DNA from 4 places in the Arthrobacter sp. 3Tela_A genome. Region 1 is predicted to be linked to each of the others. Evidence: predicted binding sites of a transcription regulator. Region 1 holds the regulator's gene; each other region holds the start of a gene.
The links. Region 1 encodes HrcA, which represses chaperone genes, less so after heat shock. Its sites were predicted from a motif close to TTNGCACTCGNNNNNNNCGAGTGCNAA; they were not measured.
Positions count from the first base shown of each region.

Region 1 (7,818 bases):
ACGCCGGCCTGAAAATCAGCGTGGACCTGATCTACGGCACGCCGGGGGAGTCCCTGGCGGACTGGAAGCATTCGGTCGAGGAAGCCCTCAGCTACGGACCTGACCACATTTCCGCCTACGCGCTGATCGTCGAGGAGGGAACGAAGCTGGCCGCGCGCATGCGCCGCGGCGAAGTGCCGCCGATCGACGACGACGACCACGCGGACAAGTACCTGCTGGCCGATGAACTGTTCACGGCCGCCGGCCTGAACTGGTACGAAGTCAGCAACTGGGCACGTACCCCGCAGGACGCCTGCCGGCACAACCTGGCCTACTGGCGCAGCGATGACTGGTGGGGAATCGGTCCCGGCGCGCATTCGCACGTCGGCGGAGTCCGCTGGTGGAACGCCAAGCACCCCACTGCCTACGCGCAGCGGATCGCGGCGGGGGAGTCACCGGCTGTAGGGCGCGAAACCCTGGATGCGGACACCCGCTACCTGGAAGACGTTATGCTCCGGACGCGCCTGGCCGAGGGCCTGCCGCGGGAGCTGCTGCGCCCGGAAGGTCGGCACGAGATTGCCGGACTGATCGCGGACGGCCTGGTGGAACCGAAGGCGGCTATTGCCGGCACCGTACTGCTCACGCTCAGGGGCAGGCTGCTGGCCGACGCCGTTGTGCGCCGGCTGTTGCCCTAGTTCCTACAGACCCGCGGAGGCTGATGCCGCCGCGGGCAGCCTGACTAGCGGATGCGGCGCAGGTTGAACCGGTAGCGGTAAGGCCGGCCGCGGTTGCATTCGATGCCGGCCACGACGGAGAACACGGCGACTGCAATCCAGATCAGCGCGTTGAGGATGGCGAAGTACCCGCCTACCACCGGGATAAATGAAAGCAGCCAGGCCACCAGTGCAAGGATGGTGGGAGGCAGGGTGAAGTTCAGGGCTTCCTTGGACTCCTGCGCGGTGAACGGCCCGCGGTCGCGGAAGACCAGGTAGATGATAAGTGAAGGAACGAACCCCAGGATCCCGCCAAAGTGGGACAGGGTGGCCCATTGCCGGTCTTCTGACGCGGTCAGGGGAAGGGCGTTGGCCGGGGCACCCTGATAGTCCGGGCGCGCCGGCGAACCGTGGTGTTCCGGCTGCGGGTGGTTCGGGCGTGGGTTGGACACGGTTGCTATTCCTTTAACTCTCAGATGACGCAGGGTAAGCCCCCCGCGGGTACCTGTTGTTAGACAAGGGTACTGGTTTCGGACCGCGTAGCAGGCAACGGGCAGGCCAGCGCGGCGCGGCGCTGCCGGCCGCCCGCACTAGGGAACGGTCAGGAAATCGATGACTTCTTCCACTCGTCCCAGTAGTGCCGGTTCCAGGTCCGCGTAGGTGCGGACCGAGCCCAGCAGCTTCTTCCAGCCCAGGGCAACATCGGTGTGGTCGCGGTGCGGCCAGCCCAGGCCCCGGAGGATCCCGGTCTTCCAGTCTTCGTTCCGCGGCACCACGGGCCAGGCCTGCAGTCCGATCACATGGGGCTTGATCGCCTGCCAGACGTCGACGTAGGGATGGCCCACAATCAGCACGTTGCCGGCGGCCCCGGGAACCCGCATCGCTTCGGCCGCAATGCGCGATTCCTTGGAGCCGGCCACCAGATGGTCCACGAGGATGCCGAGGCGCCGCCCGGGGCCAGGGGAGAAGTCCCGCACTGCGCCGGCCAGGTCGTCCACCCCGTGGAGGGGCTCGACTACGATGCCTTCGATCCGCAGGTCGTCTCCCCAGACCTTTTCCACCAGTTCGGCGTCGTGCTTGCCTTCCACCCAGATCCGGCTCGCCCTGGCGGTACGTGCCCGGACGTTTTCCACCGCCACGGATCCCGACGCCGTGCGCCGGGTCACGGGGGCCGCCGCCTTGACGGCAGGAATCACCTCAACAGGTTCACCCTCAAGGAGGAAACCGAAGCCCAGTTCAAAGGAGCGGGTCCGGCCGCGCGCATCTTCAAGCACCACCAGGTGCATCCCGCCGGACTTCTCGGTGCGCAGCACTGCCCCAACCCAGCCGGTCTGGACCTCTTCCAGCACCAGCCCCTTTTCGGCGCCGACCTGCCGCAGGGCCTTACGGGCCGGGGCGGTGATGTCCTGCGGCCCCCACTCGTAGCTGGGCATAAAACCTCGTTCCTGAAGATGCTGCGCAGCACCTGCATGAGCCGCAGGCACGGAAGATTCAATGCTAGCAACGGCAGCACTTGGTATTAGACTTAGCACTTAGGGACACCGAGTGCTAACCAGCCTGCAGGGCGGTTTGACGTCCGGGTGTCAGTGACAGTCCGTCAGCGAAGGAGGGAACCATTGAGCGAACCACGCCGGCTCGAGGTGCTCCGGGCCATTGTCGAAGACTACGTCCACTCCCGTGAGCCCGTGGGCTCCAAAGCACTGGTGGAACGCCACCAGCTCGGGGTTTCCTCCGCCACTATCCGCAATGACATGGCGGTCCTCGAAGAGGAGGGCCTCATCGTCGCGCCGCATACCTCGGCCGGACGCATACCCACGGATAAGGGCTACCGCCTGTTCGTGGACCAGCTTTCGGACCTAAGGCCGCTGTCCGCCGCCGAACGCCGAGCCATCCAGACCCTCCTTGAAGGCGCGGAGGACATCGATGACATCCTGGACCGCACGGTACGGCTGCTTTCCCAGCTGACCAACCAGGTTGCCGTCGTGCAGTACCCGCACCTGGGCAACGCGAAGGTGCGGCACATCGAGTTTGTGCTGCTGGCCCCGGCACAGGTTCTAGTGGTCCTGATCTCCACCACGGGGCGGGTCGAGCAGCGGGTCATCACCGTACCGGCCCCCGTGACGGAGCAGGATCTGCACGAACTGCGCCAGCATTTCCTGCAGGCCCTGGCCGGAACCACGCTGACGCGGATTACTTCTCATCTGGCTGACACCCTGGCCACCGTGCCCGCACACCTGCGGGGAACCGCCGCAGCGCTCGGGCGGGCCCTCGAACAGCTGGCCGGAATCAACCGGGAAGACCGGATGGTCATGGCCGGAACGGCCAACCTGGCCCGGGCAACGGGGGACTTCCCGCTGACCATCGGGCCCATCCTGGAAGCCCTCGAAGAGCAGGTGGTTATGCTCAGGCTGCTCTCGGAGATGGAGCAGGACGCCAGGGGTGTCTCGGTCCGTATCGGATCGGAAAATCCGTACGGGTCCCTCTCGGAGGCATCCGTCGTAGCCACTGGGTATGGGCCGGATGCTTCGGCTATGGTAGGAATCCTTGGTCCCACCCGGATGGACTATCCCAACACCATGGCAGCGGTTCGAGCCGTTGCCCGCTACCTTTCCCGGGTCCTGAACAACTGACCCCTCAAAGACTGGCAGCCGCCCGCGCAGGGCGGTGTCCGGAAGACTAATCATCCCCGAGGCGGGGGACGCAACACAGGAAGCGATGTGCACGAGTGAGTGATCACTACCAGGTACTCGGCGTAAGCCGGGATGCCACCGGCGAGGAAATCAAAAAGGCCTACCGCAAGCTTGCCCGCAAGCTTCATCCGGACGTGAACACTGCCCCCGGGGCGGCAGACGAGTTCAAAGCCGTGACCCATGCCTACGAAGTCCTGTCCGATCCGCAGAAGCGGCGCGTCTATGACACCACCGGCCAGGAGAACGGCACGGACAACGGGTTCGGCGGCGGCTTCGGCGGCCAGGGCTTCGGCTTCCAGGACATCTTCGACACCTTCTTCGGCGGCGGTGCCCCCGGCGGCGGCCGCGGACCGGCATCACGCACCAGGCGGGGACAGGACGCACTCATCAACGTCCGGATCGACCTGAAGGATGCCGTCTTCGGCACCAACAAGAAGATCGACGTCGAGACCGCGGTTCTCTGCCCCACCTGCGAGGGTTCCTGCTGCCAGCCCGGGACGTCCCCGCGCACCTGCGACATCTGCCACGGCAGCGGCCAGGTGCAGCGCGCAGTACGTTCCATCCTCGGCCAGGTCATGACGACGGCGCCCTGCGGCTCCTGCCAGGGCTTCGGCACGGTTATCCCGGACCCGTGCCACGAATGTGCAGGCGAAGGCCGCGTACGCAGCCGCCGCACCCTGACCATCAAGGTGCCCGCCGGCGTCGCGACAGGGACCCGGATCCAGCTCAGCGGACAGGGCGAAGCCGGCACAGCCGGCGGCCCGCAGGGCGATCTGTACGTTGAGATCCGCGTCAACGCGGATCCTGTGTTCATGCGCGACGGCGATGACCTGCACGCCACCCTCACGGTACCGATGACGGCAGCAGCCCTGGGCACTGTCATCAACATGGAGACCTTCGACGGCGAACGCGAAATCAACATCAAGGCCGGTACCCAGTCCGGTGAAGTCACCACGCTTAAGGGTCTTGGTGTAACGCACCTGCGCGGCTACGGCCGCGGCGACCTGATGGTCCACGTCCAGGTGGAGACCCCGCAGAAGCTGGACGCAGCGCAGGAAGAACTGCTGCGCCGCCTGGCCGAGCTGCGGGGCGAGGAATTCGCAGAGGGACGGGTCAGCGGCAACACCAACAGCGGCGTCTTCGCGAAACTGCGCGACCGCCTCGGCAACCACTAGGCGCCGGGTCCAACCGTGACCAGCCCCATCTTTTTCGGCGATCCCGAACTGGTGGCCGCAGCGGCCCCCGGCAGTGTCTTTGCACTGACCGGTCCCGAAGCGCGCCATGCCGTGACCGTGAAGCGGCTGGCACCGGGGGAAGACGTAGACATTGTCGACGGCGCAGGAACCCGGCTGCGCGGAACTGTGCGCTCCGCTGAGCCTGCACTGCTTGAAATCGACGTGCTTGAAGTTGAAACCGAACCGGAGATCGACTGTGAGTTCACCCTGGTCCAGTCGCTGGCCAAGGGGGACCGGGACGAACAGGCCATCGAGGCAGCCACTGAACTCGGCGTGGATGCTGTTCTGCCCTGGCAGTCCGAACGCAGCATCGTGCGCTGGAAGGCTGACAAAGCCATAAAAGGCCAGGCCAAATGGCGCGCGGTAGTCACTTCTGCCGCCAAGCAGTCCAGGCGGTCACGGATTCCCCGGGTGCTGGACGTGGCCGAAAGCAAGGTGCTGCCGGCACGGCTGGCTGACACTGATCTGGTCCTTGTCCTGCACGAGGAAGCCCAGGTCCCCCTGGCCGCAGCGGTTGAGCTTGCGCTCTCCAGATCTGTGGCCGAAGGTGCGGAGCACGGGATCCGGTCCATCGCCGTCGTGGTTGGCCCCGAAGGCGGGATCAGTCCTGCGGAACTGGAGGCACTCGGTGCTGCCGGAGCCGTGCCTGTGCGGCTGGGCCCGCACGTCCTGCGGTCCTCGAGTGCCGGCCCGGCCGCCCTCGTGCTGCTGAACTACCTGCTGGGCCGCTGGAGCTGACCGGCCGGACTCAACCCCGGTCTAGTAGACCGTGAAGCGCTTTGAATCCTGGTTGTCGCCGTCACCGTGGAAGACCCGCAGGTTGTAATCCCCGGGTTCCAGCTCAATGGGGACTTCGAACATGGCGGTCTCGCCTGCCTCGGCCTCCAGCTTGATCTCTCCGGACTGGACGGGAGTTGTCTCCGGGCGTCCGTTGAGTACGCGTTCCACGCTCCAGGCGAGCTGGTCCTCGCGGACAACCGCAGTTCCCATGAAGGTGACGGAGGTTTCGGTACCGTCCTTCTCCTGCGGGCTGATAATCCAGATCGGTGCCGGAAGGGTCTTGTCCCGTTCCAGGGCCGGCTCAAGATCTTCATGGCCAAAGGCGTTGTAGCCGGCCTTCCCGTCCACCAGCACAACCACGCTGGTGTTGTAGCCGGCCGTCGTCAGCCCTGCATTGGCTGCTGCCGCGGTGGCAGTGTACACAAGCTGCTGCACGGCCCGGTGGGCCATGCCTGCGTCGAGGGATGGCTTGAACGCATCAGAGGTGATGTCCACCGTGATGATGTTCTTGCTGGAGATGGATGCCGAGACCTTTGACGCCGGCGCCCACGGCGTGAAGTAGTCGTCATCGCGCGGAGTGTCGGTGGTCATGGCCATCACGGCTTCACCAATCGGGTCGCCCGTGTTCTGCGACGGGAGGAACTCCCGGTAGAGCTGGACATCGGATCCGTTCAGGCCCAGCCAGTACACCGGCATGACCACCTTGGAAGCGGTTGCCTCCGCAGGAGCGGACACCGCCATCGGGCGGGACTCCGGCGAGGTCGCGGCGCTGAAGGAGCTGGGCATGCTGGTGGTGGGCAGTTCTGCCACCACACCGCAGGAGCTAAGCAGCAGCGGGGCTGCTGCTGCGGCCATCAGGAGGCGGGTGCGGCCGGAGAGGCGATTGTGCTGCCTGGTCATGACTATCCCTGCCTTCCGTGTCTTGTGCCCGCAGTCCGTGGACCGGGCGATGCGTGGGGGATCCTGCCGGGGCGGGACCCGGCCGGAGCATGCCATCAAGCTTGGCACAGCAAAACACCCCAAAAGCGGGCGTTGATGGTTCTGTGGCGGGACTGAAACCTGATTGAGACCCAGACGATGCCAACCCGAGACAAACCCCGTAACACAGCTCACATAGTCGGTAACTGGTCCGCACCGATGCCCACGCCCGGGGGCTGCCCGGGATTCAGCAAGTGCACGCAGGCGCCTATCCAGTAGAATTAAGGAGGCTGTGCGCACCATGATTTTCAGCAGACTTCCAATCCAGATTTCAAAAAGGGGCGATGAGAGGCCGAGGGGCCGCATATATGACCGAATCTTCAGCAGGAATCGGCACCATCCGCGAGGACCAGCAGACGATTGTCTTTGACTCCACAGAGCACATGGTCCAGTCTCTGGGCGCCAACGATGAAGCCCTGAAAGTCATCGAGAACGCCTTCCCGGAGGTGAACCTCCATGTCCGCGGCAATGAGCTCTCTGTCTCCGGTCCGGCGCCCGCTGTGGACCGGACCGTCCGCCTCGTTAACGAAGTCCGGGTGCTCGCCCGGCACCAGACCCGGGTCACGCCCCAGGTACTGGAGCAGCTGATCACCATGCTGCGTGAGCAGAGTGCGGAACGCCCGGCCGAAGTGCTGACGCAGAACATTCTCTCCACACGCGGGCGCACCATCCGGCCCAAGACGCTGAACCAGAAGAACTACGTGGATGCGATCGACCGCAACACCGTGGTCTTCGGGGTTGGCCCGGCCGGCACCGGCAAGACCTACCTGGCCATGGCCAAAGCTGTGCAGGCGCTGCAGCAGAAAGAAGTCAACCGGATTATCCTGACGCGTCCGGCTGTGGAAGCAGGGGAGCGGCTGGGATTCCTGCCCGGCACGATGAACGACAAGATCGATCCCTACCTGCGCCCGCTCTACGATGCGCTGCACGACATGATGGACCCGGAATCGATTCCCCGCCTGATGGCTGCGGGAACCATTGAGGTAGCCCCGCTGGCCTATATGCGCGGCCGGACCCTCAACGACGCGTTCATCATCCTGGACGAGGCCCAGAACACCACGCCTGAGCAGATGAAGATGTTCCTGACCCGCCTGGGCTTCGGATCCAAGATGGTTGTCACGGGTGACGTCACCCAGGTCGACCTTCCCGGCTCCACGACCTCCGGGCTGCGGATCGTGCACGAAATCCTGGACGGAATCGAAGACGTCCATTTCTCCGAACTCACGGCAACCGACGTCGTCCGCCACCGCCTGGTCAGCGACATTGTGACCGCTTACAGCGAATGGGATGAAGAACGCCGTTCCCGCACCGGTTCCCACAGTGCCGGGCAGGAGAAGAAACGATGAGCATCGAAGTCAACAACGAGTCCGCCATGCAAGCGGATGAGGAAGCGCTGTCCCGGCTTGGCCGCTTTGTCCTGGACGCCATGTACGTCCACCCCGA
Region 1 is NZ_JAXIOM010000038.1:6,934-14,751, forward strand. Features, by position in the region: gene hemW (radical SAM family heme chaperone HemW) at 1-674, shown strand, start outside; gene TVC13_RS11815 (DUF4870 domain-containing protein) at 719-1,144, opposite strand; gene TVC13_RS11820 (DUF3097 domain-containing protein) at 1,283-2,125, opposite strand; gene hrcA (heat-inducible transcriptional repressor HrcA) at 2,309-3,322, shown strand; gene dnaJ (molecular chaperone DnaJ) at 3,418-4,557, shown strand; gene TVC13_RS11835 (16S rRNA (uracil(1498)-N(3))-methyltransferase) at 4,573-5,355, shown strand; gene TVC13_RS11840 (GerMN domain-containing protein) at 5,377-6,297, opposite strand; gene TVC13_RS11845 (PhoH family protein) at 6,684-7,721, shown strand; gene ybeY (rRNA maturation RNase YbeY) at 7,718-7,818, shown strand, end outside.

Region 2 (7,818 bases), on a different contig from region 1:
AGGAACTCCGCTCTGGATCCCGGAGTTGCCGGGCTTTGACCAGCGGCCGGCAGACGGCACGGCGCCGGAAGGAAAAGTCTGGGCGGAATACGCCTAGGCCGGGCTAGGCGAAGTACACGCCGATCCGGTTGCCCTCGATCTCCTCGATGCGGATATCGATCTCGTAGATGTCCTTCAGGACCTCCGGCTGCATGATCGCTGACGGCGGCCCCTGGTGGAGCAGCCTGCCGTCCGCCATGGCAATGATGTCGTCGGAGTAGCAGGACGCGAAGTTGATGTCGTGGATGACCAGGACAACGGTCTTGCCCAGCTCATCCGTCAGGCGGCGGAGCAGCCGCATCATCTCCACGGAGTGCTTCATATCAAGGTTGTTCAGCGGCTCATCCAGCAGCAGGTAATCGGTGTCCTGCGCCAGCACCATGGCGATGAATGCACGCTGGCGCTGGCCACCGGACAGCTCGTCAACGAAGCGGTCGGCCAGCGCCGTGAGGTCAAGGAAGGCCATGGCCTGTTCGATCTTCTCGCGGCAGACCGACGTCGGGCGTCCGCCGTTGTGGGGGTAGCGGCCAAAACCTACCAGGTCGCGGACGGTCAGGCGTACGGTCAGATGGTTGTCCTGCCGCAGGATGGCCATCTTACGGGCCAGGTCCTTGCCCGGAGCATTGGAGACGTCCAGGCCGTCCACGGTGACCGAACCGGCATCGGACTTCAGCAGGCGGCTGATGATTGAAAGCAGCGTGGACTTGCCGGCTCCATTGGGGCCGATGATCGAGGTGACGCCGCCTTCCTTGATGTGGCAGCTCACCTCATCAACAACCGTTTTGCCCGCGTACTGCTTGGTGACGCCGGTTACCTGGATCATTTGAGGGAGCCTTTCAGTAGCAGGATCAGGAAGACGATCCCGCCAACGAATTCAATAACAATGCTCAGCGCCGTATCGAAGGCGAAGATGCGTTCGAGGACAAGCTGGCCGCCGACCAGGGCGATGATGCCCAGCAGGACGGCGATGGGAACCACGGCTTTGTGGGAGAAATGGGAGCACAGCTGGTAGGCCAGCGAGGCCACCAGCAGGCCGAAGAAGGTAACCGGGCCAACCAATGCGGTGGAGACCGCAACCAGGACCGAGCAGATAACCAGGACGCCGGTCACCGACCGCTTGTGGTTTACACCCAGGTTGATCGAGGTTTCCCGTCCAAGGGACATCACATCCAGTGAGTGCCGCATCCGCCAGGCCGGAACGCTGACGATCGCCACGGCGATGAGCGAATAGCCCAGCAGCGCGCCGTCGACATTATTAAAGGAAGCGAAGAACAGGTCCTGCAGGATGATGAACTCGCTGGGCTCGATGAGCCGCTGCAGCAGGGAAGACATGCCGCGGAACATGGTTCCCAGCACGATTCCCACCAGCAGCATCAGGTGCAGGGACTTGCCGCCGCCGGTGAACAGCCAGCGGTAGAGCAGGAAGGAGAAGCCTACCATCAGGGCAACTTCCATTCCGTAGCGCAGCGGCTCGGACATGGAGAGCACCAGCCCGCCGCCGAAAGTGAACACCAGGACGGTCTGGATCAGCACGTACAGGGCATCGAAGCCCATGATTGACGGCGTGAGGATCCGGTTGGCGGTCACAGTCTGGAAGAGCACGGTGGAAACCCCGACGGCGTAGGCCACCAGGATCATCGAGCCCACCTTGATGGCGCGGCGCGGCAGGACATAGCCGATGTTTCCGCGCAGCTCGATGGTCATAAAGACGGCAACGAGGGCCGCGGCCACAACGGAGAGGGCGATAATCCAGAACCGAGGGGAGAGGTTTCGCACCGGGCGGCGGCGCTGCACCGTCATTGCCGAGGGCAGGACGCTGGTGGGGGAGCTAGGCACGGGCGGAGCGCTTTCTCAGGAGCAGGTAGAGGAACAGGACGCTGCCCACGGCAGCGACGATCACCCCTACCGGAATTTCGTAGGGGTAGCGGATGGTCCGGCCGATGATGTCGCAGACCAGCACAAAGCCGGCGCCGAAAATCGCGACCCAGGGAATTGCGCGGCGGACGTTGTCACCTACGAGCAGGGAGACAAGGTTCGGGACGATCAGTCCCAGGAACGGAACGGAACCCACACTGACAACCACGACGGCGCTGATCAGGGACACGATGATCAGGCCCAGGGTCATCACCCGGTTGTAGTTCAGGCCCAGGTTGGTGGTGAACTCCTGGCCCATGCCGGCCACGGTGAACCGGTCAGCGGCCAGGAACCCGATCAGGGTCAGGGCGCCGACAATCCACAGCAGTTCGTAGCGTCCGCGCAGCACGCCGGAGAAGTCTCCGGTCATCCAGGAATTCAGCGTCTGCAGCAGGTCGAACCGGTAGGCGAAGAACGTGGTCACGGCCGCAATGACACCGCCGAGCATAATGCCCACAAGGGGAACGATCAGGGTGTTGCGCAGCGGGATGCGGCGCAGGATGAGCAGGAACAGGGCTGTTCCGGCCACGGCGAAGAGGGTGGCAGTGGACATCTTCATAAACAGCGAGGCGCCGGGGATGAGGACGGTTACCACCAGGATGCCCAGGGACGCGGATTCGATCGTGCCGACGGTGGACGGCTCCACGAACTTGTTCCGTGCCATCAGCTGCATGATCAGCCCGGCCACGCTCAGTGCCATGCCGGCCAGGATGATGCTCAGGGTCCTCGGCACCCGGCTGACCCAGAAGATGTTCCAGGCGTGTTCGTCGCCGGCAAGCAGCGAGGACAGGGAGACGTCACTGACACCCACAAACATGCTCACGACGGCGAGTGCGAGGACGGCGGTGCCGCCCAGAACCAGCATGGCTGCCGGACCGGGGACCCGCCGTCGCCGCTGTCCGGAGACGGCAGCGGCCCCGGCCTGTGCCGGAGCTGTGGGGGGTGTGAGCTGTGTTGTCATGAAGGTTCCGTCTCCCTCACGGGCCGGGCCCGCCCGAAGGCGGTCCCGGCCAGTGAGGATCTAGCAGCCGGATGCGATCCGGCAGATGAGGGGGACGAGTTAGGAGATGCCGTCCTGGACAGCGCTGACCATGGCGTCAACGTTGTTCAGGCCGTAGCCCACCAGGTACCAGCTGGAGGAATCCAGCATGGTGATGCGGTCGTTCTTGGCAGCCTTGGTGCCCATGACGAGTTCGTTGTCCAGGACCGCGGAGGCAACTTCGCCGGCGTTGCCTACTGCGACGTCGCGGTCAATGACGAACAGGTTGTCCGGGTTGATCTCGGCGACGTATTCGAAGGACACGGATTCGCCGTGCTGGGCTTCGGACTTGATGTCAGCAGCCGTGGCGACACCCAGGACATCGTGGATCAGACCGAAGCGTGAGCCGGCGCCGTAAGCGGTCATTTCGCCGCCGCTGGTCATGATGATCAGGCCGTTGCCGGCGTCGGCAGCGGTGGCCTTGGTTTCTTCGACCTTGGCGTCCAGTGCGGCGAGCTTCTCCTCGACCTCGGCTTCCTTGCCGAAGATTTCACCGATGATTTCGGTGTTGGAGATGAAGGAGTTCCACGGATCCGCAGCGTCGGTGCTGAGGTTGATCGTCGGGGCGATCTTGGAGAACTCTTCATAGGAGTCTGCGGTGCGGCCGGACATGATGATGAGGTCCGGGGCGCCGGCGCTGATGGCTTCGAAGTCCGGCTCCTTCATGCTGCCGATTTTCTCGTAGTCATCCGAGCCGTACTTGGAGAGGCTTTCGGGGAAGTTGGCGGCCGGAACGCCGTCAACCTCGATGCCCAGGGCATCAAGGGTGTCCAGGGCGCCCAGATCGAAGGTGTAGACAACCTCGGGGTTCACGGGAACCTCGGTAGTGCCCTGGGTGTGCTCCACGGTGACGGTGGCCGGCTCAGTCGCTGCGGGTTCTGCAGCGGCTTCGGTCTCCGAACCGCACGCGCTGACGGCAAGCAGGGAAACCAGGGCGGTTCCGGCCAGCAGCCGGGACTTGAGGGTGGTCTTCACGGGGTGCTCCAGATGATCTCTATGGTTTGGCCCAATGACGGATGCCTCCGCATTAGGTCACAAAATCGTTGGCTAATTTTGCGCGCCTTTGAAAACTATCTTGTTAGGCAAGGCTAAGCAACTCCATGAACGCACGTGAGTAACCGAACGACGCAGTGCAGTCCCACTTGCCGGGACCGGGGGAGGTGCCGGGTAAAACCTTTGTTGGCACTCACCTTGACCGAGTGCTAACCGTTGCATAAAGTCGGAGCTAGCACTCACCTAGTGAGGGTGCTAATTCCTGAGGGAAGCGCCCACCGGCACCCGCGACGACGGCAAGCGCCTACCGACGGTCCACAAACCCGTTAGTAACTAAGCAAAGGAGAGCCCGAGTGTCGGTCTCTATTAAGCCCCTTGAGGATCGCATCGTTGTTCGCCCGCTCGAAGCTGAGCAGACCACGGCTTCCGGCCTGGTCATCCCGGACACCGCTAAGGAAAAGCCCCAGGAAGGTGAAGTCGTAGCTGTCGGCCCCGGCCGCGTTGACGACAACGGCAACCGTGTGCCGATCGATGTCGCCGAGGGCGACGTCGTCATCTACTCGAAGTACGGCGGAACCGAGGTCAAGCAGGGCGGCCAGGAATACCTGGTGCTCTCCGCACGCGACGTGCTGGCCATCGTCGTCAAGTAAGTCTTTGAAGACCCCGGCCAGATTCGGCCGGGGTCTTCTTTTGTAGATGTAGTTCTCGAAAGGACACACACATGGCAAAGCAGTTGGAGTTCAACGACTCCGCCCGTCGTTCACTGGAAGCCGGTGTCGACAAGCTCGCCAACACCGTCAAGGTCACCCTCGGCCCGCGCGGCCGCAACGTGGTGCTCGCCAAGACCTGGGGCGCTCCCACCATCACCAACGACGGCGTCACGATCGCCCGCGAAGTCGAGCTCGACGATCCGTATGAGAACCTTGGCGCGCAGCTGGCCAAGGAAGTTGCCACCAAGACCAACGATGTTGCCGGCGACGGCACCACCACCGCCACGGTCCTGGCCCAGGCGCTGGTCAAGGAAGGCCTGCGCAACGTAGCTGCAGGCGCCGCTCCCGGCGCGCTGAAGCACGGCATCGAGACCGCTGTTGAGGCAGTGGCCGCACGCCTGCTGGAAAACGCCCAGGAAGTCGAAGGCAACCAGGTTGCCCACGTGGCTGCCATCTCCGCCCAGAGCGAGGAAGTCGGCCAGCTGCTGGCCGAGGCTTTCGACAAGGTCGGCAAGGACGGCGTCATCACCATCGAGGAATCTTCCTCGACGTCCACCGAACTGGTCATCACCGAAGGCATGCAGTTCGACAAGGGTTACCTCTCGCCGTACTTCGTTACCGACGCTGAGCGCCAGGAAGCTGTCCTTGAAGACGCCCTGATCCTGATCAACTCCGGCAAGATCTCCTCCGTGGCTGAGTTCCTGCCGCTGCTGGAAAAGGCGCTGCAGGCCTCCAAGCCGCTGTTCATCATTGCCGAAGACGTGGACGGCGAAGCCCTCTCCACCCTGGTCGTCAACAAGATCCGCGGCACGCTGAACGTTGTTGCCGTCAAGGCTCCGGGCTTCGGCGACCGCCGCAAGGCCATGATGCAGGACATCGCCACCCTCACCGGCGCCCAGGTTGTGTCTCCGGACCTCGGCCTGAAGCTGGACCAGGTTGGCCTGGAGGTGCTGGGTTCTGCCCGCCGCATCACCGTCACCAAGGACAACACCACGATCGTTGACGGCGCCGGCTCCGAAGCTGACGTCGCTGACCGCGTTGCCCAGATCCGCGCCGAGATCGAGCGCACCGATTCCGACTGGGACCGCGAGAAGCTCCAGGAACGCCTGGCCAAGCTGTCCGGCGGCATCGGTGTGATCAAGGTTGGTGCTGCAACCGAGGTTGAGCTGAAGGAAAAGAAGCACCGCATCGAGGACGCTGTGTCCTCTACGCGTGCTGCCCTGGAAGAGGGCATCGTGGCCGGCGGCGGTTCCGCGCTGGTCCACGCTTCCCGCGCCCTGGACACCGATTCCGAGGTGGCAAAGCTCGACGGCGACGCCGCCACTGCCGTCGGCCTGGTCCGCCGTGCGCTGGCCCAGCCGCTGCGCTGGATCGCTGAAAACGCCGGTGCCGAAGGGATGGTTGTTGTTTCAAAGGTGAGCGAGCTGGACGTCAACAACGGCTTCAATGCCGCCACGGGCGAATACGGCAACCTGATCGAAGCCGGAGTTATCGACCCGGTCAAGGTCACCCGCTCCGCTCTGCGGAACGCCGCTTCCATCGCCGCCCTGGTGCTGACCACCGAGGCGCTCGTCGTCGAAAAGCCGGCTGACGAAGAAGATGACCACGGCCACAGCCACTAATTCCGGCTGAGCCTAAAGGCCCCGTCCGGCGCGGATTCCTCCGCACCGGACGGGGCTTTTGTTCTTCCCGGCGGCTGAGCGGGACGGCGGGATTCAGGGTCCGGAGCGGGCGGCCGGTAAACTCTTGCGGTATTTGCCGCTTTGAAAGGACACCCGCAAGTGTCAGCACCCGTGCAGCACGCTGCCGCTTCGCCTGCCCCGCCGGCCAACGCCGCACCCGCCGCCGAACGCCGTTACCGGCCGGAGGTCCAGGGCCTGAGGGCCCTGGCCGTGATACTGGTGGTTTTCTACCACGTCTGGCTGGGCCGGGTATCCGGCGGCGTGGATGTCTTTTTGCTGATCTCGGCGTTCCTGCTGACCGGCTCCTTTGTCCGCAAGGCAGAAAGCGGCCGTGCGCTGGCCCTGGGCCGGTACTGGCTGCACCTGTTCAAGCGGCTGCTGCCCGCCGTCGCCGTCGTCCTGCTTGCGGTGCTGGGAGCTGCGGCGGCACTGCTCCCGGCCAGCGCCCGGCAGGACCTGATCGGACAAACCTGGTCCTCGCTCTTCTACTTCCAGAACTGGGCCCTGGCAAACAACGCCGTGGACTACCTGGCGGCAGACCACAGTGCCGCCAGCCCCCTGCAGCATTTCTGGTCCCTGTCCATCCAGGGCCAGGTGTTCATCCTCTGGCCCCTGATCTTCGCTGCAGCCCTGCCGGCGGCCAGGCTGGTTGGCAGGAGCTACCGGTCAGTGCTGGCCGTGGTCTTCGCAGCGGTGTTCGCAGTGTCGCTGGCGTTCTCAATCTGGCAGACCGGGGCCAACCAGGCCTACGCCTACTTTGACACCCGGACCAGGCTCTGGGAATTCGCGCTCGGTTCCCTGCTGGCACTGGCACTGCCCTTTCTGCGCATCGGCCGCCGGATCCGGATCCTGGTCGGCTGGACCGGTGTGGTGGCCATGCTGAGCTGCGGGATCATCCTGCAGGTCCAGCAGCAGTTCCCCGGCTACCTTGCCCTCTGGCCTACCCTGGCAGCAGCCATGGTGATCGCCGCCGGAGATACCGGAAGCCGGGCCGGCGCCGACCGCTGGCTCAAAGCCAAACCGCTGGTGAAGCTGGGGGACAACTCCTATGCCCTGTATCTCTGGCACTGGCCGGTGCTGGTGTTCTGGCTGATTGCCTCCAAACAGCAGAACGCCGGGATGGTGGACGGCGCCGTCGTCATTGCCGTGTCGCTGCTGCTGGCCGTGCTCACCACCAAACTGGTTGAAGGCCCGCTGCGCACCTGGTCCTGGCCGCAGGCTGCGTCCTGGCGTTCCGGCCTGGTGCTGGCGGCGTCCTTCGCGCTCGTTGCAGCACCGCTGGCCGGCTGGCAGGCCAAGGTAGACGCGCAGGCCGAGGCCGTGCGGCTGCAGTCCATCGCGGACAACCCCGGAGCTCTGTCCCTGGACCCGGACTTCGAAACCGCATCATCCACCCAGGCACTGGTGAAACCGGCGCCGTCGGAGATGGACGAGGAATGGG
Region 2 is NZ_JAXIOM010000009.1:40,134-47,951, reverse strand. Features, by position in the region: gene TVC13_RS04940 (hypothetical protein) at 1-97, shown strand, start outside; gene TVC13_RS04935 (ABC transporter ATP-binding protein) at 104-862, opposite strand; gene TVC13_RS04930 (iron chelate uptake ABC transporter family permease subunit) at 859-1,875, opposite strand; gene TVC13_RS04925 (ABC transporter permease) at 1,868-2,914, opposite strand; gene TVC13_RS04920 (siderophore ABC transporter substrate-binding protein) at 3,014-3,967, opposite strand; gene groES (co-chaperone GroES) at 4,339-4,635, shown strand; gene groL (chaperonin GroEL) at 4,707-6,317, shown strand; gene TVC13_RS04905 (acyltransferase family protein) at 6,477-7,818, shown strand, end outside.
Region 2: the regulator HrcA is predicted to act here: its motif matches at 4,172-4,198, upstream of groES (co-chaperone GroES).

Region 3 (7,818 bases), on a different contig from region 1:
AGCGCGCGGCGCAGACACCTCCAAGCTGCGGATCTCCGCCAACGCCCACCTGGTGGCCCCGTTCCACCAGGTCATGGACAAGGTCACCGAGCGGTTCCTGGGCAAGCGTGCCATCGGCACCACCGGCCGCGGCATCGGCCCGGCCTACATGGACAAGGTTGCCCGCCTGGGCATCCGCGTCCAGGACATCTTCGACGAGTCGATCCTGCGCCAGAAGGTTGAAGGCTCGCTGCGGCAGAAGAACCAGCTGCTGCTGAAGGTCTACAACCGCCGCGACGTGGACGTCGAAGAGATGGTGCAGTACTTCCTCTCCTACGCGGACCGGCTGCGCCCCATGGTCATCGACTCCACCTACGAACTCAACCGTGCCCTGGATGAGGGCAAGGTGATCCTGATGGAAGGCGGCCAGGCCACGTTCCTGGACGTGGACCACGGCACCTACCCGTTCGTGACTTCCTCCAACCCGACGGCCGGCGGCGCGTCGGTAGGCTCCGGCATCGGCCCCACCCGCATCAACCGCGCCGTGGGCATCATCAAGGCCTACACCACCCGCGTTGGCGCCGGCCCGTTCCCCACCGAACTCTTCGATGACATGGGCCTGTACCTGCAGAAGACCGGCGGCGAGTTCGGCGTGAACACCGGCCGCCCGCGCCGCTGCGGCTGGTACGACGCCGTGCTGGCCCGCCACGCTTCCCGCGTCAACGGCTTCACGGACTACTTCGTGACCAAGCTGGACGTGCTTACCGGCATCGAGAAGATTCCGGTATGTGTGGCCTACGACGTCGACGGCGTGCGCTTCGACGAAATGCCGATGACGCAGACCGACTTCCACCACGCCAAGCCGATCTTCGAGTACTTCGACGGCTGGACCGAGGACATCACCGGGGCCAAGACCCTCGAGGACCTGCCCGAGAACGCCCGGAACTACGTGCTGGCACTGGAAAAGATGTCCGGCACCCGGTTCTCCGCGATCGGCGTCGGCCCGGACCGCGACCAGACGATCGTGATCCGCGACCTGATCAGCGAATAATCCGTTTACGCAAAAGCCCCCCCGCCGGCGGGGGGGGGGGATTTTGTCCGCCCTAATCCCGGGCGGACAGAATACAGAACTCGTTGCCCTCCGGGTCCGCCAGCACCACCCAGTCGACGTTGGAACCCTGCCCGACGTCGGCGCGGACCGCACCGAGTGCCAGCAGCCGCTCGACTTCCTCCTCCTGCGTGCAGCCGTGCGGAACCAGATCCATGTGCAGGCGGAGTTTGGCTGTCTTTTTGTCCGGAACCGGAATGATGTCGATCGGCGGTCCGGGGACGCCGTTGGCGGGCGCCAGGGAAATGCCGCCGTCGAACTCCTCAGCCACCCGGTAACCCAGGGCCTGGGTCCAGAACCGGGTCTGGGCATCCACATCGAGGGCATCAAGGGCAAGGGACGCGAATCTGCTGCTCACGGAAGGCTCCTTCGGCTCGGGTGAGGTCGGAAGAAACCTAGCAGTGCGTCCTGGGCGGGGGAAGAGCTGCTGCCTGTCCGGCGGGGCGGATCACGGCGGGGCGGATCACGGCGGTCCTGGGGCTACCAGCGGTTGCGGGCTTCCTCAATCCAGCCCTGAACCCCGCCCAGGTCATAGCGGGTGCCGTCCGGAGCGGCGGCCCAGCCGGACCATTCGCCGAACGCCTGCCAGGTCTTTGAGGCGACGGCCACCACGTTCGTTGCGGCCAGGCGCCGATGGAACGGAGTGAGAGTGGCCTCGAGCCAGTCCCCGCGGACATGCCACGGCGCCTGCGGATCGGTGAGGTCGTAGCTGAACTCAAGTTCGGCGTCGAAATGGTGCAGCACGCCGTTCACGATCAGTGCGTTTTCGGTCGCAGGTGTGCCCTCGGTCCACATCCCGCCCAGCTGCAGGCCAAGCCGGGTGCCGGCGGAGGTGCCGTAGCCTGCCGCCCAGTTCCACCGCCGGGAGTAGGGCCAGCGTCCGCGTCCGCGGTCCAGGACGGCGAACGCGCCTTCGCCCACCGGATACTGCCGGCCGTCAACGGTGACGGTTCCGCTGACCTCGCGGGCCACGTCCTTGAGTGTGTACTGGTAGCGGGTGTCCGACCATGGAACCACAACGCCCAGGACGTCGCCCGCCGCGGGCGCATAGAGCTCGACGCCGACGCGTTCGGACTCCGCGCGCAGGTGCGTGCCGCCGTCGTCGTCATGGAAGCGCAGGTGCAGCCCGCCCATGGTGCCCAATGCGGTCAGTGGCGGAAGGGTTCCCGGAAGGACGGCCGTGGATCCCGGCGGAATGCTGAGCGGATCGCTGGAGATTTCCTTGCCGGTGGCGCGCTCAAACACATAGAGCTGGAGGGTAGCCGTGTAGTCGAGGTGCGCAATTGTCATGCCAAGCACCAGGTCCGGGGTCAGCACGCCCCAGTACTCCCAGCGCTTGGTCCGCCAGCCGTGCCGCACGCCCTGGGGAAGGTTCTCGAAGGCGTGCAGCGGGGTGCGGGAGAAGCCCGCTGCAGCCGGGTTCAGCTTCCCGTTTCCCAGGGACAGCTGGACAGGTTCCTTGATTTCTTCCATGGCGCCCCAGTCTAGGCGGCGGGGGCGAAATCATCCTGCACCGGCGGGGCGGGCGACTGCACGCCGCGGCGCCGGTGGGCGGACTTGCAGGTGGCATTCTTGCGGATGGCAGATTTACCGGAGCGCGGGACGGACCGGGGTATTGTATCCGGGCCGCTGTTCGGGGCCTTCGCCGGAAGCGGGCTGCTGGGTGCACCCGCAGCGGCTACCCGTGCCGGCGCCGTTGCCCGCAGTACTTCGGGAGTGCCGGTGGCTCCCGCAGGGAAGAGAGCCTGGACGATCTCTTCCCGGGCTGAAGCTGTTGCCGCCAGGAAGTCCCGGGCTGCCGACGCCCCGGGTTCGGAGGCCGCGCGCCGGCGCATGCGCACGCTGAGTGCCCGCCAGGCCAGCCAGCCCAGTACGGCCAGCGCGGCTCCGGTGCCGTAGAGCAGCACCACCGCCAGCACCAGGGAAGTTGTTCCACCGGAGAAAACGCCGAGGCCCAGCAGCGCGGCGGACAGCCACAGTCCGCTGATCCAGCCGGCCGCATCAAGTGCGGGGGACGGTGCCGAGCCTGACATCCGGCTCGGGAGCGTGCGGAGTTTCTCCAGACGTTCGGTGGGGTTGCCTGTTCCACGCCGGAACAACGCAGGATGGGGCACTGCTTCCTTTCCTTCCAGACAAGGTTCGAATGAAAGAAAGCGGATTTCTCCGCTGCAACATCTCGGGTTAGCACTCTCGAGTTGCAAGTGCTAATCTACTGCCGAAAGTTGAGTGAAGCCAACTCAACTTTGATGAAATGGCAGATCAGCCCGCTGCGTACAGCGGAGTGAAGGAGTTGATTTGTGATGGCAACACGTTTTGATCCGTTCCGTGAACTCGACCGTTTTGCCCAGGCGGTGCGCAGTGAATCCCTGCGCGGCATGCCCATGGACCTGTACCGGCAGGATGACCGGTACGTCCTGAGTGTTGACCTGCCCGGCATCGATCCGGGGTCCGTTGACATTGACGTCGACGGACAGCTGCTGACCATCCGGGCCGAGCGGACACTGCGCGGCGCAGACGGGGTCCAATGGCTCACCCGTGAACGGGAAGGCGGGTCTTTCCTGCGCCAGCTCAGCCTGGGCCAGGGCATCGACACCGACGCGATCACGGCCCACTACGAAAACGGTGTGCTCAACGTGATCATCCCGGTCAGCGAAAAGGCCAAGCCGCGCCGCATCGAGGTGCAGTCCGGTTCCGCGGCATCACTCGGCTCCGCCGACGAGCACCGCGAAGCCGAGGCCGTCAGCGCCTAGCGGCACCAGCGCTTTCCGGGGCGGCAGGGGGGGGGGGGCGGCCGCCCCCCCCCCCCCCCCCCCCCCCCCTGTTCTGGTCTCTGGAGCGGCCTATTTGAGCAGCCGGGACATCCGCCGGTCCGCCAGCAGCTTGCCTCCGGTCTGGCAGGTGGGGCAGTACTGCAGGGACGAATCTGCGAAGGACACTTCACGGACGGTGTCGCCGCACACCGGGCAAAGTTCCCCGGTGCGGGCATGGACCCGCAGCGCACGGCGCTTGGAGTCCTTCAGCTCGGCAGCTGGCCGCCCGGAGGCATTGTCGATCGCTGATTCGAGCACCGCGCGCATGGCCTGGTAAAGCCGTTCGGTTTCCTCCGGTTTGAGCTTGGCTGCGTTGGCAAACGGGGAGAGATGGGCAGCGTGCAGGATTTCGTCGCTGTAGGCGTTTCCTATACCGGCAATCACGGACTGGTCCCGCAGCAGGCCCTTGATCTGTCCGCGGTGGCCGGCGACCAGCGCCGCGAAGGTCTCCTCGTCGACGTCGAACGCTTCCGGACCCAGCCGGGCAATACCCGGAACTTCCGCCGGGTCCCGGACCAGGTAGACCGCCAGGGACTTTTTCGTGCCGGCTTCGGTGAGGTCAAAGCCCGGCTCGTCCCCTCCGTGTTCAGGCGGTGCGAACCGGACCCGCAGCGCCATCCGGCCCTTCCCCGGCCGCAGCTTCCCGGGCTTCAGTGCGTCCGACCACCGAAGCCACCCCGCCTTGGCCAAATGCATTACCAGATGCACTCCCCCGGCGGTGACGATGAGGTATTTACCGCGGCGCTGCACCGCACACACGGGGCCCGCCTGCAGTTCCTCGAATGGCACGCCTGCCGTTTTCAGCACGGCGAAGGAGAGTACCTCCACGTCGGAAATCTGCGCGGGCGGTCCGTCGTCGGGCAGCAGCTTGGTCCGCAGGAAATCGGCGAGTCCCTGCACTTCGGGCATCTCGGGCATGCCTACACCCTAGACGGTCTGCCAGAATGCAGAACAGACGCCAATTCTCCTGCCCCCGAAAGGCACCACATGATCGAGATCCTGAACGCAGCTGAAGTGGCGAAGGCCCGGGTTACCGGCCGGCTTGTCGCCGACATCCTGCAGGCCATGAAAAGGCGGGCAACCGTGGGTACCAACCTGCTGGAAATCGACCAGTGGACCGGCCAGATGATCAAGGATGCAGGCGCTGAGTCGTGCTACATCGACTACGCGCCCTCCTTTGGCCGCGGCCCCTTTGGGCATTACATCTGCACCGGAGTGAACGACGCGGTGCTGCACGGCCTGCCGTACGACTACAAGCTGCAGGACGGGGATCTGCTGAGCCTGGACCTGGCCGTGTCCAAGGACGGAATCGCTGCTGACTCCGCGATCAGCTTCATCGTTGGGGATGCCCGTCCGGCCGAAAGCGTGAAGCTGATCAAGACCACCGAACAGGCACTGGCAGCTGGAATTGCAGCTGCCCGCCCTGGGGCACGGATCGGTGACCTCTCCTACGCGATCGGCTCGGTCCTCAGCGCGGCCGGGTACCCAGTGAACACGGAGTTCGGCGGCCACGGCATCGGCTCAACCATGCACCAGGACCCGCACGTCCCCAACACCGGCCGCCCCGGCCGCGGCTACGTGCTGGCGCCAGGGCTGATGCTGGCGCTGGAACCATGGGTCATGGCGGACACTGACCAGCTCACCTTCGACAAAGATGGCTGGACGCTGCGCAGCTCCACCGGTGCCCGCAGTGCACACAGCGAGCACACGATTGTCATTACGGACGACGGCGCGGAGATCCTGACGCTTCCGGCGGCCTAGCGCGCAGCCCCTCCGGGTGCCCGCCGGGCGCAGCCAGATAACAGAAACTGCCCGAATAGGGGGGTGGCGGGGTCTAACGGGTAGTTTCTGTCATCTCGATGGAGGGGCGGAATTGATCAGGGAATGATCTTGTCCGCGCGGTACTGGTCAAACAGCTGGAAGAAGCTGTCTTCCGTGCGGCGGTAACCGGTGAATCCTGCGAGGCGGCTCTTGCTCATGTCCGCGAGGACCTCGATATCCCGGCCAAGGTCTGCATCCGTGTGCCACCAGGACGCGATGCGGGCAAGGTTTGCCTCGCTGAGCCCCTCCTCGGCGGCGATGTCCGACCACTCCTGTTCCATTCCCTGCATCTGCTGTTCCAGGGGACGAGGCCAATCTTTGAACCCTTCGGCTTCCACACCAAAATAGGCGGCCAGTTTCGGCCACATCCAGCGCCAGCGAAACACATCACCGTTGACGACGTTGTAGGCCTCATTACCCGCCTTTTCGGTGGTTGCGGCCCAGATCATGTGTTCGGCGAGAAGGTTCGCGTCGGTGACGTCCGTGAGACCGTTCCACTGGGTTTCAGAGCCCGGGAAGATGAGGGGCCTTCCCAGTTTCCTGCAGATGGTGGCCTGTGCCGCCAGCGTCAGGCCCATGTTCATGGCGTTGCCGACGGCGTGGCCAACCACGGTGTGTGACCGGTGCACTGACCAGCGGAAGCCCTGCTTTTCAGCCGCCGCCCAGAGTTCGTCTTCCTGCGCGTAGTAGAAGTTGTCGACGGGCAGCCGGGGCTCTTCTTCCCGGAATGGAGTGTCCGGCACCGGTCCCGCCCCATACGCTTCAAACGGGCCCAGGTAGTGCTTCAGGCCGGTCATCAATGCCACGTGTTCAACCGGGGCGTGTTCGAGTGCCTGGAGCACATTCCGCAGCATCGCTGAGTTGATGCGGATGTTTTCTTCCTCGGTGTCCTGCCGTGCCCATGCGGTGAAAAACACGTGTGTGGGCTGTTCCCCGCTGAGGGCATCCGCGAGACTGTCTGCTGACAGCAGGTCGGCGGGGATGTGCCGGGACTCCGAGCCGCTCACAGGGTTGCGGGACAGTGAAAGTACCGTCCAGCCACCCTCCTGGTTCAGCCGCCTGATGATGGATGATCCGGCGATGCCGCTTCCGCCGATGACCAGTGCTGTCTTGTTGGATTCGGTGACCATCAATTCACCCTATCCCCTGGTTTCCGCGGCAGTGAGGCCAGGTTTGGCGGCAGCCGTCATTCCACGCTCCGGCACGAGCGCCCATTCACACGGCGGTCAGTCCTCGGCGTGGGCCTGCAGGAAGCTGTAGACCTCGGTCTCGTCCACACCCGGGAACGCGCCCGGCGGCAGGGCGGCCAGCAGGTGCGAGTGGGCCCGGGCGCTCGGCCAGGCCATGCCGGACCATTCCGAGGCCAGCTCCGATGGAGGCGTGCGGCAGCAGTCCGGATCCGGGCAGCGGGACTTGGACCGCTCCGTGGTGTCCCGGCCGCGGAACCACTTCACATGCGCGTACGGAACACCGATGCTCAGGGAGAACAGTCCGCCGGAGCTGCGCTCGGTCCGCGCCGTACACCAGAACGTTCCCGCAGGGGTGTCGGTGTACTGGTTGTACGCGCTGAATTTGTCCGGCACTGAGAATACTTCGCGGCTGGTCCAGTACCGGCAGATCGGCTGGCCCTCAATGGCGCCGGTGTGATCGGACGGGAACGTCACGCCGTCGTTCTCATAGGCCTTGTAGACAATGCCGCTTTCATGCACCTTCTGGAAGTGTGTGCGGATGCCCAGGTGCTCGGTGGCCAGGTTTGTGAAGCGGTGCGCCGCGGTTTCGTAGGACACGGCAAAGGCGTCACGGATGTCCTCGACGGCGATTTCCTTGGCCGTCTTGGCCCGCTGCAGGAACTCCACGGTCGCCTTTTCCGGCAGCAGCAGCGCAGCCGCAAAGTAGTTGGTGGCCACCCGCTGGCTGAGGAACTCCCCGTAACTGCGCGGCGTCTGGTGGTCCAGCACGTAGTGGCCCAGCGCCTGCAGCAGCACGGACCGCGGATCGTGCTCGGAGCGCTGTGACTGGGTGAGGTAGATGCGCTTGTTCTTCAGGTCCGTCACCGAGCGGGTGGAGTGCGGCAGGTCCGAGACGTGGTGCAGGCTGAAA
Region 3 is NZ_JAXIOM010000008.1:41,235-49,052, reverse strand. Features, by position in the region: gene TVC13_RS04445 (adenylosuccinate synthase) at 1-1,030, shown strand, start outside; gene TVC13_RS04440 (VOC family protein) at 1,083-1,445, opposite strand; gene TVC13_RS04435 (DUF2804 domain-containing protein) at 1,568-2,560, opposite strand; gene TVC13_RS04430 (hypothetical protein) at 2,572-3,201, opposite strand; gene TVC13_RS04425 (Hsp20/alpha crystallin family protein) at 3,388-3,837, shown strand; gene TVC13_RS04420 (DNA-formamidopyrimidine glycosylase family protein) at 3,928-4,815, opposite strand; gene map (type I methionyl aminopeptidase) at 4,885-5,658, shown strand; gene TVC13_RS04410 (SDR family oxidoreductase) at 5,775-6,848, opposite strand; gene TVC13_RS04405 (helix-turn-helix domain-containing protein) at 6,945-7,818, opposite strand, start outside.
Region 3: the regulator HrcA is predicted to act here: its motif matches at 3,269-3,295, upstream of TVC13_RS04425 (Hsp20/alpha crystallin family protein).

Region 4 (7,818 bases), on a different contig from region 1:
GGTGCAGTGGACCGCCCTGACGGAGCTGAAGGAAGACTACGGAATCGAGGAATACGATTTCTGCGGCACTCCGCCCAGCAGCGAGCTGAAGAACAAGGAACACCCGCACCACGGGCTGGGCCTGTTCAAGACGAGCTTCTCCAAGACCGTCACGGACTTCACCGGCTGCTGGGACCTCGTGCTGGACCCGCTGCGCTACCGGATCTGGAACACCATCGGCGAACGCGTGACCCGCCAGATCTACTGGCGGCGCCACCACCAGCCGTTCTACTAAACCGCATTCACCAGGAGGGAAGCAGGGGTGGACACCGTGGATAACGACGACGACCGCCGCAGGCCTGCGCCCACACCTGAGCCGGTGGCGGGACTGATTCCCATCATCAAGGTGCCCGGGAAGCAGGAACAGCAGGAACAGCAGGAACAGCGACGGACACGTGGAGCTGCTTCGGACACGGAGCAGTCCGCAGTCCGGACCCCGGCCAGCGCCCTGCCTGCCGTTCCCGGACCAGGCGGACTGCGCAGCACCAAACCGAAGCCACCGCCCGCCACGTCATCCGTGCCGCGGATGCCCAGGGGTGCCTCCAAGAGCGGGGCTGCCCGCAAGTCTGCCGGAGCTGAGCCTAAACCCGGGCGCCCGGGAAGCGCCGTCCCGCGCTCGGGGAAGCCCCGCGCCCGGAAGACGACTCCACGCCAGCACAGTCCCTCCGCGGCTCAGCGGGCTGACTCATCCTCCGCTGCCGCGCGGCGGGTGCTGCGCAGGCTGGTGCAGGGGGAGACCCCTCCCACCCAGGCCATGTCCATTGTGGAACGCCTGGCCGGCAGCCCGTACGCCAACCCCCGGGTCCGCTCGGGCGGTCCTGACGCCAGTGCCCGCAAGACACTGGACCTGGCGCTGGGGATGGCGGAAACCATGTTCCGTTACGGGGCCGGTGCGCTGGAGGTCGAAACGGCGATGATTGCCGTGACGGCGGCTTACGGTCTGGAAAACATTGAGGTGGATATCACCAACCAGTCTGTCCTGCTCAACTATTCGCCCAAGGACCAGACTCCCATCACGGTAATGCGGGTGGTCCGTTCCTGGACCAACAACTACGCAGGGCTGGCTCTGGTTCACCGGCTGGTGACGGACATTGTGGACGGGCATGTCTCCCGTGCCGAGGCTTCGCAGCAGCTCAACGCAATTGTGCATCAGCCCAAGCCTTTCCCGCGCTGGGCCGTCATGGTTTCAGCCGGTCTTTTTGCGGCAGCCATCGTCGCGTTCATTGGCGGCAGCCCGCTGGGTTCTGCCGTGGGATTCGCCAGCACTATCCTGGTCAGTCTGGTCCAGCGGGTGCTGGGCCGGTGGCGCGTTCCGGACTTCTTTACCACGGCAGCCAGCGGCTTCCTGGTGACAGCCCTGGCCATGCTGTTTTGGTGGCTGGACGCCACTGGTGCCGCTGACCTGGACATCGCGCCCGGAATCGTGGTGGCAGGCGGGATCCTGCTAATGCTGCCCACCGGGCGGCTGGTATCCGCGGTGCAGGATGCGATCAACGGTTTCCCGGTCACTGCGGCAGGGCGTTTCCTCTCCGCGTTCCTGACCTTCGGAGCGATAGTGGCCGGAATCGCCGTCGCACTTGTGGTGGGCGCGCTGGTGGGGATGCCGAGGCTGGAAGTAACAGAGGTGCTGCCTTCCCCGTATCCCTTTGCCGTGACCCTGCTGATGCTCGCCGTTGCCCTGGCCACCATCAGCATCACGGAACAGTCGCCCGCCAACCTGGTGCTGCCCACAGTGATCATTGGTGTGGGCGGTTTCCTGGTGTCCGTGGCTGCAGAAGCCGCCGGAATCGGGCCCAGGCTTACGCCGGCGATCGCCGCGATCGTGATCGGCATGGCGTCGCGAATCGTGGCCCTGCGCATGGGAGCGCCCCAGCTGGTGATTGCCGTTCCGGCAATTCTGTTCCTCTTCCCGGGATTGAGCATCTTCCGCTCGATGTACGGGCTGAGTATTGGCCTTGACGATATTTCCGGCGGGGTAATCGGCCTGTTCAACGCGCTGACGGTCATCCTGGCGATCGCCGGGGGCGTGGTCTTCGGCGACAACCTCGCCCGGCCACTGACCCGGAACCTGAACGGGAACGACCGCCGCAACCGCCGCCGCTGATTCCGGGCCCCCGGAGTTTAGAGGATTTTGCCGATCGGGGTGCGCTTCTCGGCCTGGAAAGCGTCCTCGGTCCGGCCGGCAGCCCAGTAGCCGGAGAGCGAGACAGCAGCGCGCTCAAGCTTATGCCGGGTGAAGAATATTTCCCGCAGGCCCTTCATGGCCTCGCGCTCACCGTGGGCGAAAACCTGGACTTCGCCGGGATGGAAGGGGAGTGCGTCAAGGGCTGCAACGAGCAGCCGTCCGGCGGGTTCGTTTTCCCCCCGGTAAAGCCACGTCACGACGACGCCCTTGGGGAACTTCAGCGGGAGTTCGTCCTGCGGCCCCTGGACCTCGATGAAGGCGTGGCCAACGGCGTCGTCAGCCAGGACTTCCAGGGCGGCGGCGGTGGCCGGAAGTGCCGACTCATCGGCGGCGAAGAGATACCAGTCAGCGGCCGGATCGGGAGCGAATCCGCCGCCGGGGCCGCCAAAGGTGAGGACGTCCCCGGGCTGTGCCGAATTGGCCCACGGGCCGGCCAGGCCCTCGTCACCGTGAACCACGAAGTCCATAGCCAGTTCGCGGCGGGCTGTGTCGACCCAGCGGACGGTGTAGGTCCGTGAAACCGGCCAGTCCTCCCGCGGGGTCTGCTCGCGCAGTTCCTCCAGCGGTACGGTGCCGTCAAGCGGCCTGCCGTCGCGGCCGAACCAGATCTTGCAGTACGCGTCCGTGCTGCTGCTCGGCGTAAAGGTGTCGAAGCCGGAACCGCCTGCCACAATGCGCACCATATGGGGTGAAAGCTGCTCACGGCGCAGCACTGTCATGGTGTGCGTCGGCCGGGCTCGCCGGGCAGGTGCCGGCGTACGGGTGGCGGGGGCATCAGGCATTGCGGTGTTCTCCTCGGACGGGTGGTTGTTCTACCGTACCCCGGGCAGTCTCCAGTCAATCGGGGATGCGTCCTGCTGTTTCAGCAGCTCATTGGCCCGGCTGAACGGGCGGGAACCGAAGAACCCGCGGGAAGCGGAGAGGGGACTGGGGTGTGCTGATTCGATCCTCGGTGCCCGGTCCAGCAGAGGAGCAAGTGCCTGCGCCTGCCGGCCCCAAAGGATCGCCACGAGGGGCATGGGTGAACCGTCCGGCTGCCGCCGGGCTGCCAGGGCGCGCACCGCGAGGTCCGTGACACTTTCCCAACCCAGGTTCCGGTGCGAGTTTGCCTGCCCTGCATCGACGCTCAGTGCGCGGTTGAGCAGCAGGACACCCTGGTCCGTCCAGGCGCTCAGGTCACCGTGCGGTGCCGGCTCTATCCCGAGGTCGTCGCGCAGCTCCTTGTAAATGTTGACCAGTGAGCGCGGCAGCGGGCGCACTGAGGGCCCGACGGAGAAGCTGAGGCCGACGGCGTGGCCCGGGGTGGGGTACGGATCCTGGCCGATGATCAGGACCTTGACCTTCTTCAGCGGAAGGGTGAACGCGCGAAGGATGCTGGCGGGCGGCGGGAGCACCTGCGTCCCGCTGCTGATCCGGCGCTGAAGCTCATCGCCGATGCGGTGGATCGTCGCGGTCTCGGGCGCCAGGGCATCGGCCCAGTCCGGAGTCATGAGTTCGTACAGGGAACTTCCGGAGGTAAAGGGGACAGGTGGCCCGGGATTCAGGCCGCCCGCGCTGATGTCGAAAAGGGCTGGTTCATCACTGATGTGCACACCTCCAGTGTTCGGTATTGCGGGCCGGGATCCCAGCCGGGGGCCGGAACCGTCCGAATGACAATGATGTTATTCCGGTTTACGATTGCATCTGGAAGCAGACTCTTTGCCCGGACCGTGCCCGCGTCCGGGCGCACCGGGAAACGGGGACCAAGATTGGCAGGATCAGCCGACGCCGCGGCGTTTTCACTCGAGGGTGCGGTCGATCCCCAGAGCCCCCTCAGTGACCGGGACCAGCAGATGCTGGCACTGGAACGCTCCTGGTGGAAATACTCCGGCGCCAAGGAACAGGCAATCCGCGACCTTTTTGGCCTATCCGCCACGAGCTACTACCAGGTCCTTAACGCCCTGATCGACACCGAGGAAGCACTCGCACACGATCCCATGCTGGTAAAGCGGCTGCGTAGACTGCGTACTACACGCCAGCGCGCGCGTACTGCCCGCCGCATGGGCACGGACGCGTAGGACTTCCCTCAAATACCAAGGACAGACAACGCAGCCATGAGCCAATACCCCAGGGATGAGTTCGACAAGGTCCCGGAGACCTCGACCCGCCAAGGCGTCCACCGTGAACGGCTTATTCCGGCGCGCTCCAACGGAGTGGGCCTGATCATTACCGTGGGTGTTCTTGCTCTCCTGGTAGGCCTGGCCGCTTACTTTGTCCTTCCCCGCCTGGGAATCGGCGATGACAGCAGCGCAAGCCCGGCGGTCTCCGAATCGAGCACGCCCGCTCCGGAAGCGGAAACCGAGCAGTCCCCCAGTCCCAGTGCCTCTCCCACCCCCTCGGAGACACCGGCTCCGACTCCAGAGCCGACCCCGGAGGCCGTGGAAGCGGACCGGACGCAGCCGGTAGTAGTGCTCAACGCCAGCGGTGTCTCCGGCCTGGGTGCCGGAATTTCCGCCCGGATCGGTGCGGACGGATGGACGACGGCGCAGGTTGCAAACTGGGCAGGTGCCCCGCTGCAGACCTCGATCATTTTCTACAACGGTGAAGCCCAGCGCGCGAACGCCGAAGAGCTCTCCGCGCTCCTGGGCATCCCGACCATCACCGAGTCCCCGGAGTTCGCGCAGGTTACGGTCGTGGCAGGTCCCGGCTTCCAGTAAGACGGCTGCCCGGACCCGTTTGACGCAGACTTTAGTTAAGACTCGATAACTATCCCTCCACCCCATGGGTGACGCCGCAGCCGATGGCTAAAGTAAGGGCCAGCCGTACGGGTTGAACAGGCAAAACACCTGCAGCGCCCGTCCGGCTGCTGCCGTGGAACACCATCGCGGGGGCGGAACCTAAAAGGGGAGAGAAGAGTATGGCGCAGGGGATCGTCAAATGGTTCAACGGGGAAAAAGGCTATGGCTTCATCACCGTTGACGAAGCCCAGACAGATGTTTTTGTCCACTGGTCAGCTATCCAGTCCGCCGGTTACCGGACACTGGAAGAGGGCCAGCGGGTCGAGTTTGAGATTGGTGAAGGACAGAAGGGGCCGCAGGCCGAAGACGTCCGGACGGTCTAGCCCGCAGCTGGGAAGAAGACCTGGATAAACGAAGTGGGGCGGGGGGGGGGGGGGGCGCCGCGCGCGCCGCCACTTCATTTACGTCTGCGTGCTTATTCGCGCAGCGGGACCCCGCGGGCATCAACCCGGAAGGACTGCGCGCCGGCCAGGATCATGATTCCTTCCACGAAGCCCCAGATGGCGCCGGCCCCGAAGGTGAAGAGGGTCACCAGGAGCTGCACGATTCCCAGCGTCGTGTACCCAAGATAGAACCGGTGGATGCCCAGCCCGCCAAGGAATATGCCAAGCAGTCCGGCAGCGAGGCGGGACTTCGGCTCGACCCATCCGTAAGGGGCCGGATAACCCGGCGGGTACCCCTGCGGATATCCCTGCTGATAGGCGCCGGGCGGCGGTCCCTGCTGGTAATACGACTGTGCGCCCTGCTGGTACCCGGGCTGCGGATATCCGCCCTGCTGGTAGCCGGGCTGAGAGTATCCGCCCTGGGAATAACCGGGCTGCGAATAGGTGTCCTCGGAGTACCCGGGCTGCTGCTCAGGCGCGGGAGCTGCCGGGTCCGCGCCAGCATCCATGCGGTCGGTGTATTCGCCAGGCGGGCGGCCGTACGGCGGAGGAGCGGCGCTGGAGCCGTGCGCCGGGGGTGCGGACTGACCGTGGTCTTCCGCCCCGTCCAGGGGAGAAGGTCGGTTCGGTGGCTGGTCGGGCGCCATAGCCTGCTCCTCAGCTTTAAGTGGCCGGCTCGTGCCGGGCATGGCCGTGCCATGCAGTTCCCAATCTACGCCCGGGCAGGGGTATCGGCGGTGAAGCTGCGCTGTTTAGCGCCGGGGTTTTGCAGGGCGCTAAGGAAACGGAGCACGGTCCCGGTCACAGCGGACCGTGACTGCTTGCACTCGAAGGTTGGGAGTGCTAATTATTGACTTAGCACTCTTGCGGACTGACTGCTAAGTCAGCGGCGTTGAGTGAACCAGCAAGCCACTGGGGTGAGGGACCCGGGATGCGCGTAAAGAGATCGTGCTTCCGATCCCGTCCGTCGCGGGCACTCCAGCCTGGAATGCAACATCCAAGCATGACTGTTCCGGAAGGACGATAGCCGTTATGGCCAAGATCATTGCATTTGACGAAGAGGCACGCCGCGGCCTCGAGCGGGGCCTGAACACCCTCGCCGACGCCGTCAAGGTCACCCTCGGCCCGCGTGGCCGCAACGTCGTACTCGAGAAGAAGTGGGGCGCTCCCACGATCACCAACGATGGTGTTTCCATCGCTAAGGAGATCGAGCTGGACGACCCGTACGAGAAGATCGGCGCTGAGCTGGTCAAGGAAGTTGCCAAGAAGACCGATGACGTCGCAGGCGACGGCACCACCACGGCAACCGTCCTCGCCCAGGCCCTCGTCAAGGAAGGCCTGCGCAACGTAGCTGCCGGCGCTGATCCGCTGGGCCTGAAGCGCGGCATCGAGAAGGCAGTCGCCGCCGTCACGGCCGAGCTGCTCGCTTCCGCCAAGGAAATTGAGACCAAGGAACAGATCGCGGCTACCGCTTCCATCTCCGCCGGTGACCAGCAGATCGGCGACCTGATCGCCGAAGCCCTGGACAAGGTGGGCAAGGAAGGCGTCATCACCGTTGAGGAGTCCAACACCTTCGGCCTGGAGCTTGAGCTCACCGAGGGCATGCGCTTCGACAAGGGCTACATCTCCGGCTACTTCGTCACCGACGCAGAGCGCCAGGAAACGGTCCTCGAAGATCCGTACATCCTCATCGTGAACTCCAAGATCTCCTCCGTGAAGGACTTGGTTGCCGTCCTCGAGAAGGTCATGCAGTCCGGCAAGCCGCTGCTGATCATCGCCGAAGACGTTGAGGGCGAAGCCCTGGCCACCCTGGTGGTCAACAAGATCCGCGGCACCTTCAAGTCCGTAGCAGTCAAGGCCCCGGGCTTCGGCGACCGCCGCAAGGCCCAGCTGGCTGACATCGCCATCCTCACCGGCGGCCAGGTCATCGCTGAAGAAGTTGGCCTCAAGCTCGAAAACGCCACGCTGGACCTGCTTGGCAAGGCCCGCAAGGTTGTTGTCACCAAGGACGAGACCACGATCGTGGAAGGCGCAGGCGACCCCGAAGAGATCGCCGGCCGCGTCAACCAGATCCGCGCCGAAATCGAGAACTCCGATTCCGATTACGACCGCGAGAAGCTGCAGGAGCGCCTGGCCAAGCTGGCCGGCGGCGTCGCAGTCATCAAGGCCGGTGCGGCAACCGAGGTGGAGCTCAAGGAGCGTAAGCACCGCATCGAAGATGCCGTGCGCAACGCCAAGGCTGCCGTCGAAGAAGGCATCGTCGCCGGTGGCGGCGTCGCCCTGATCCAGGCTGGCCAGAAGGCATTCGCAAACCTGGTCCTCGAAGGTGACGAAGCTACCGGTGCCAACATCGTCAAGGTTGCCATCGACGCTCCGCTGAAGCAGATCGCCTTCAACGCAGGCCTTGAGCCCGGCGTTGTTGCAGACAAGGTCC
Region 4 is NZ_JAXIOM010000072.1:7,121-14,938, forward strand. Features, by position in the region: gene TVC13_RS16255 (lipid II:glycine glycyltransferase FemX) at 1-274, shown strand, start outside; gene TVC13_RS16260 (threonine/serine ThrE exporter family protein) at 566-2,143, shown strand; gene TVC13_RS16265 (siderophore-interacting protein) at 2,161-3,006, opposite strand; gene TVC13_RS16270 (uracil-DNA glycosylase) at 3,037-3,810, opposite strand; gene TVC13_RS16275 (DUF3263 domain-containing protein) at 3,973-4,281, shown strand; gene TVC13_RS16280 (LytR C-terminal domain-containing protein) at 4,318-4,920, shown strand; gene TVC13_RS16285 (cold-shock protein) at 5,121-5,324, shown strand; gene TVC13_RS16290 (NINE protein) at 5,417-5,893, opposite strand; gene groL (chaperonin GroEL) at 6,417-7,818, shown strand, end outside.
Region 4: the regulator HrcA is predicted to act here: its motif matches at 6,240-6,266, upstream of groL (chaperonin GroEL).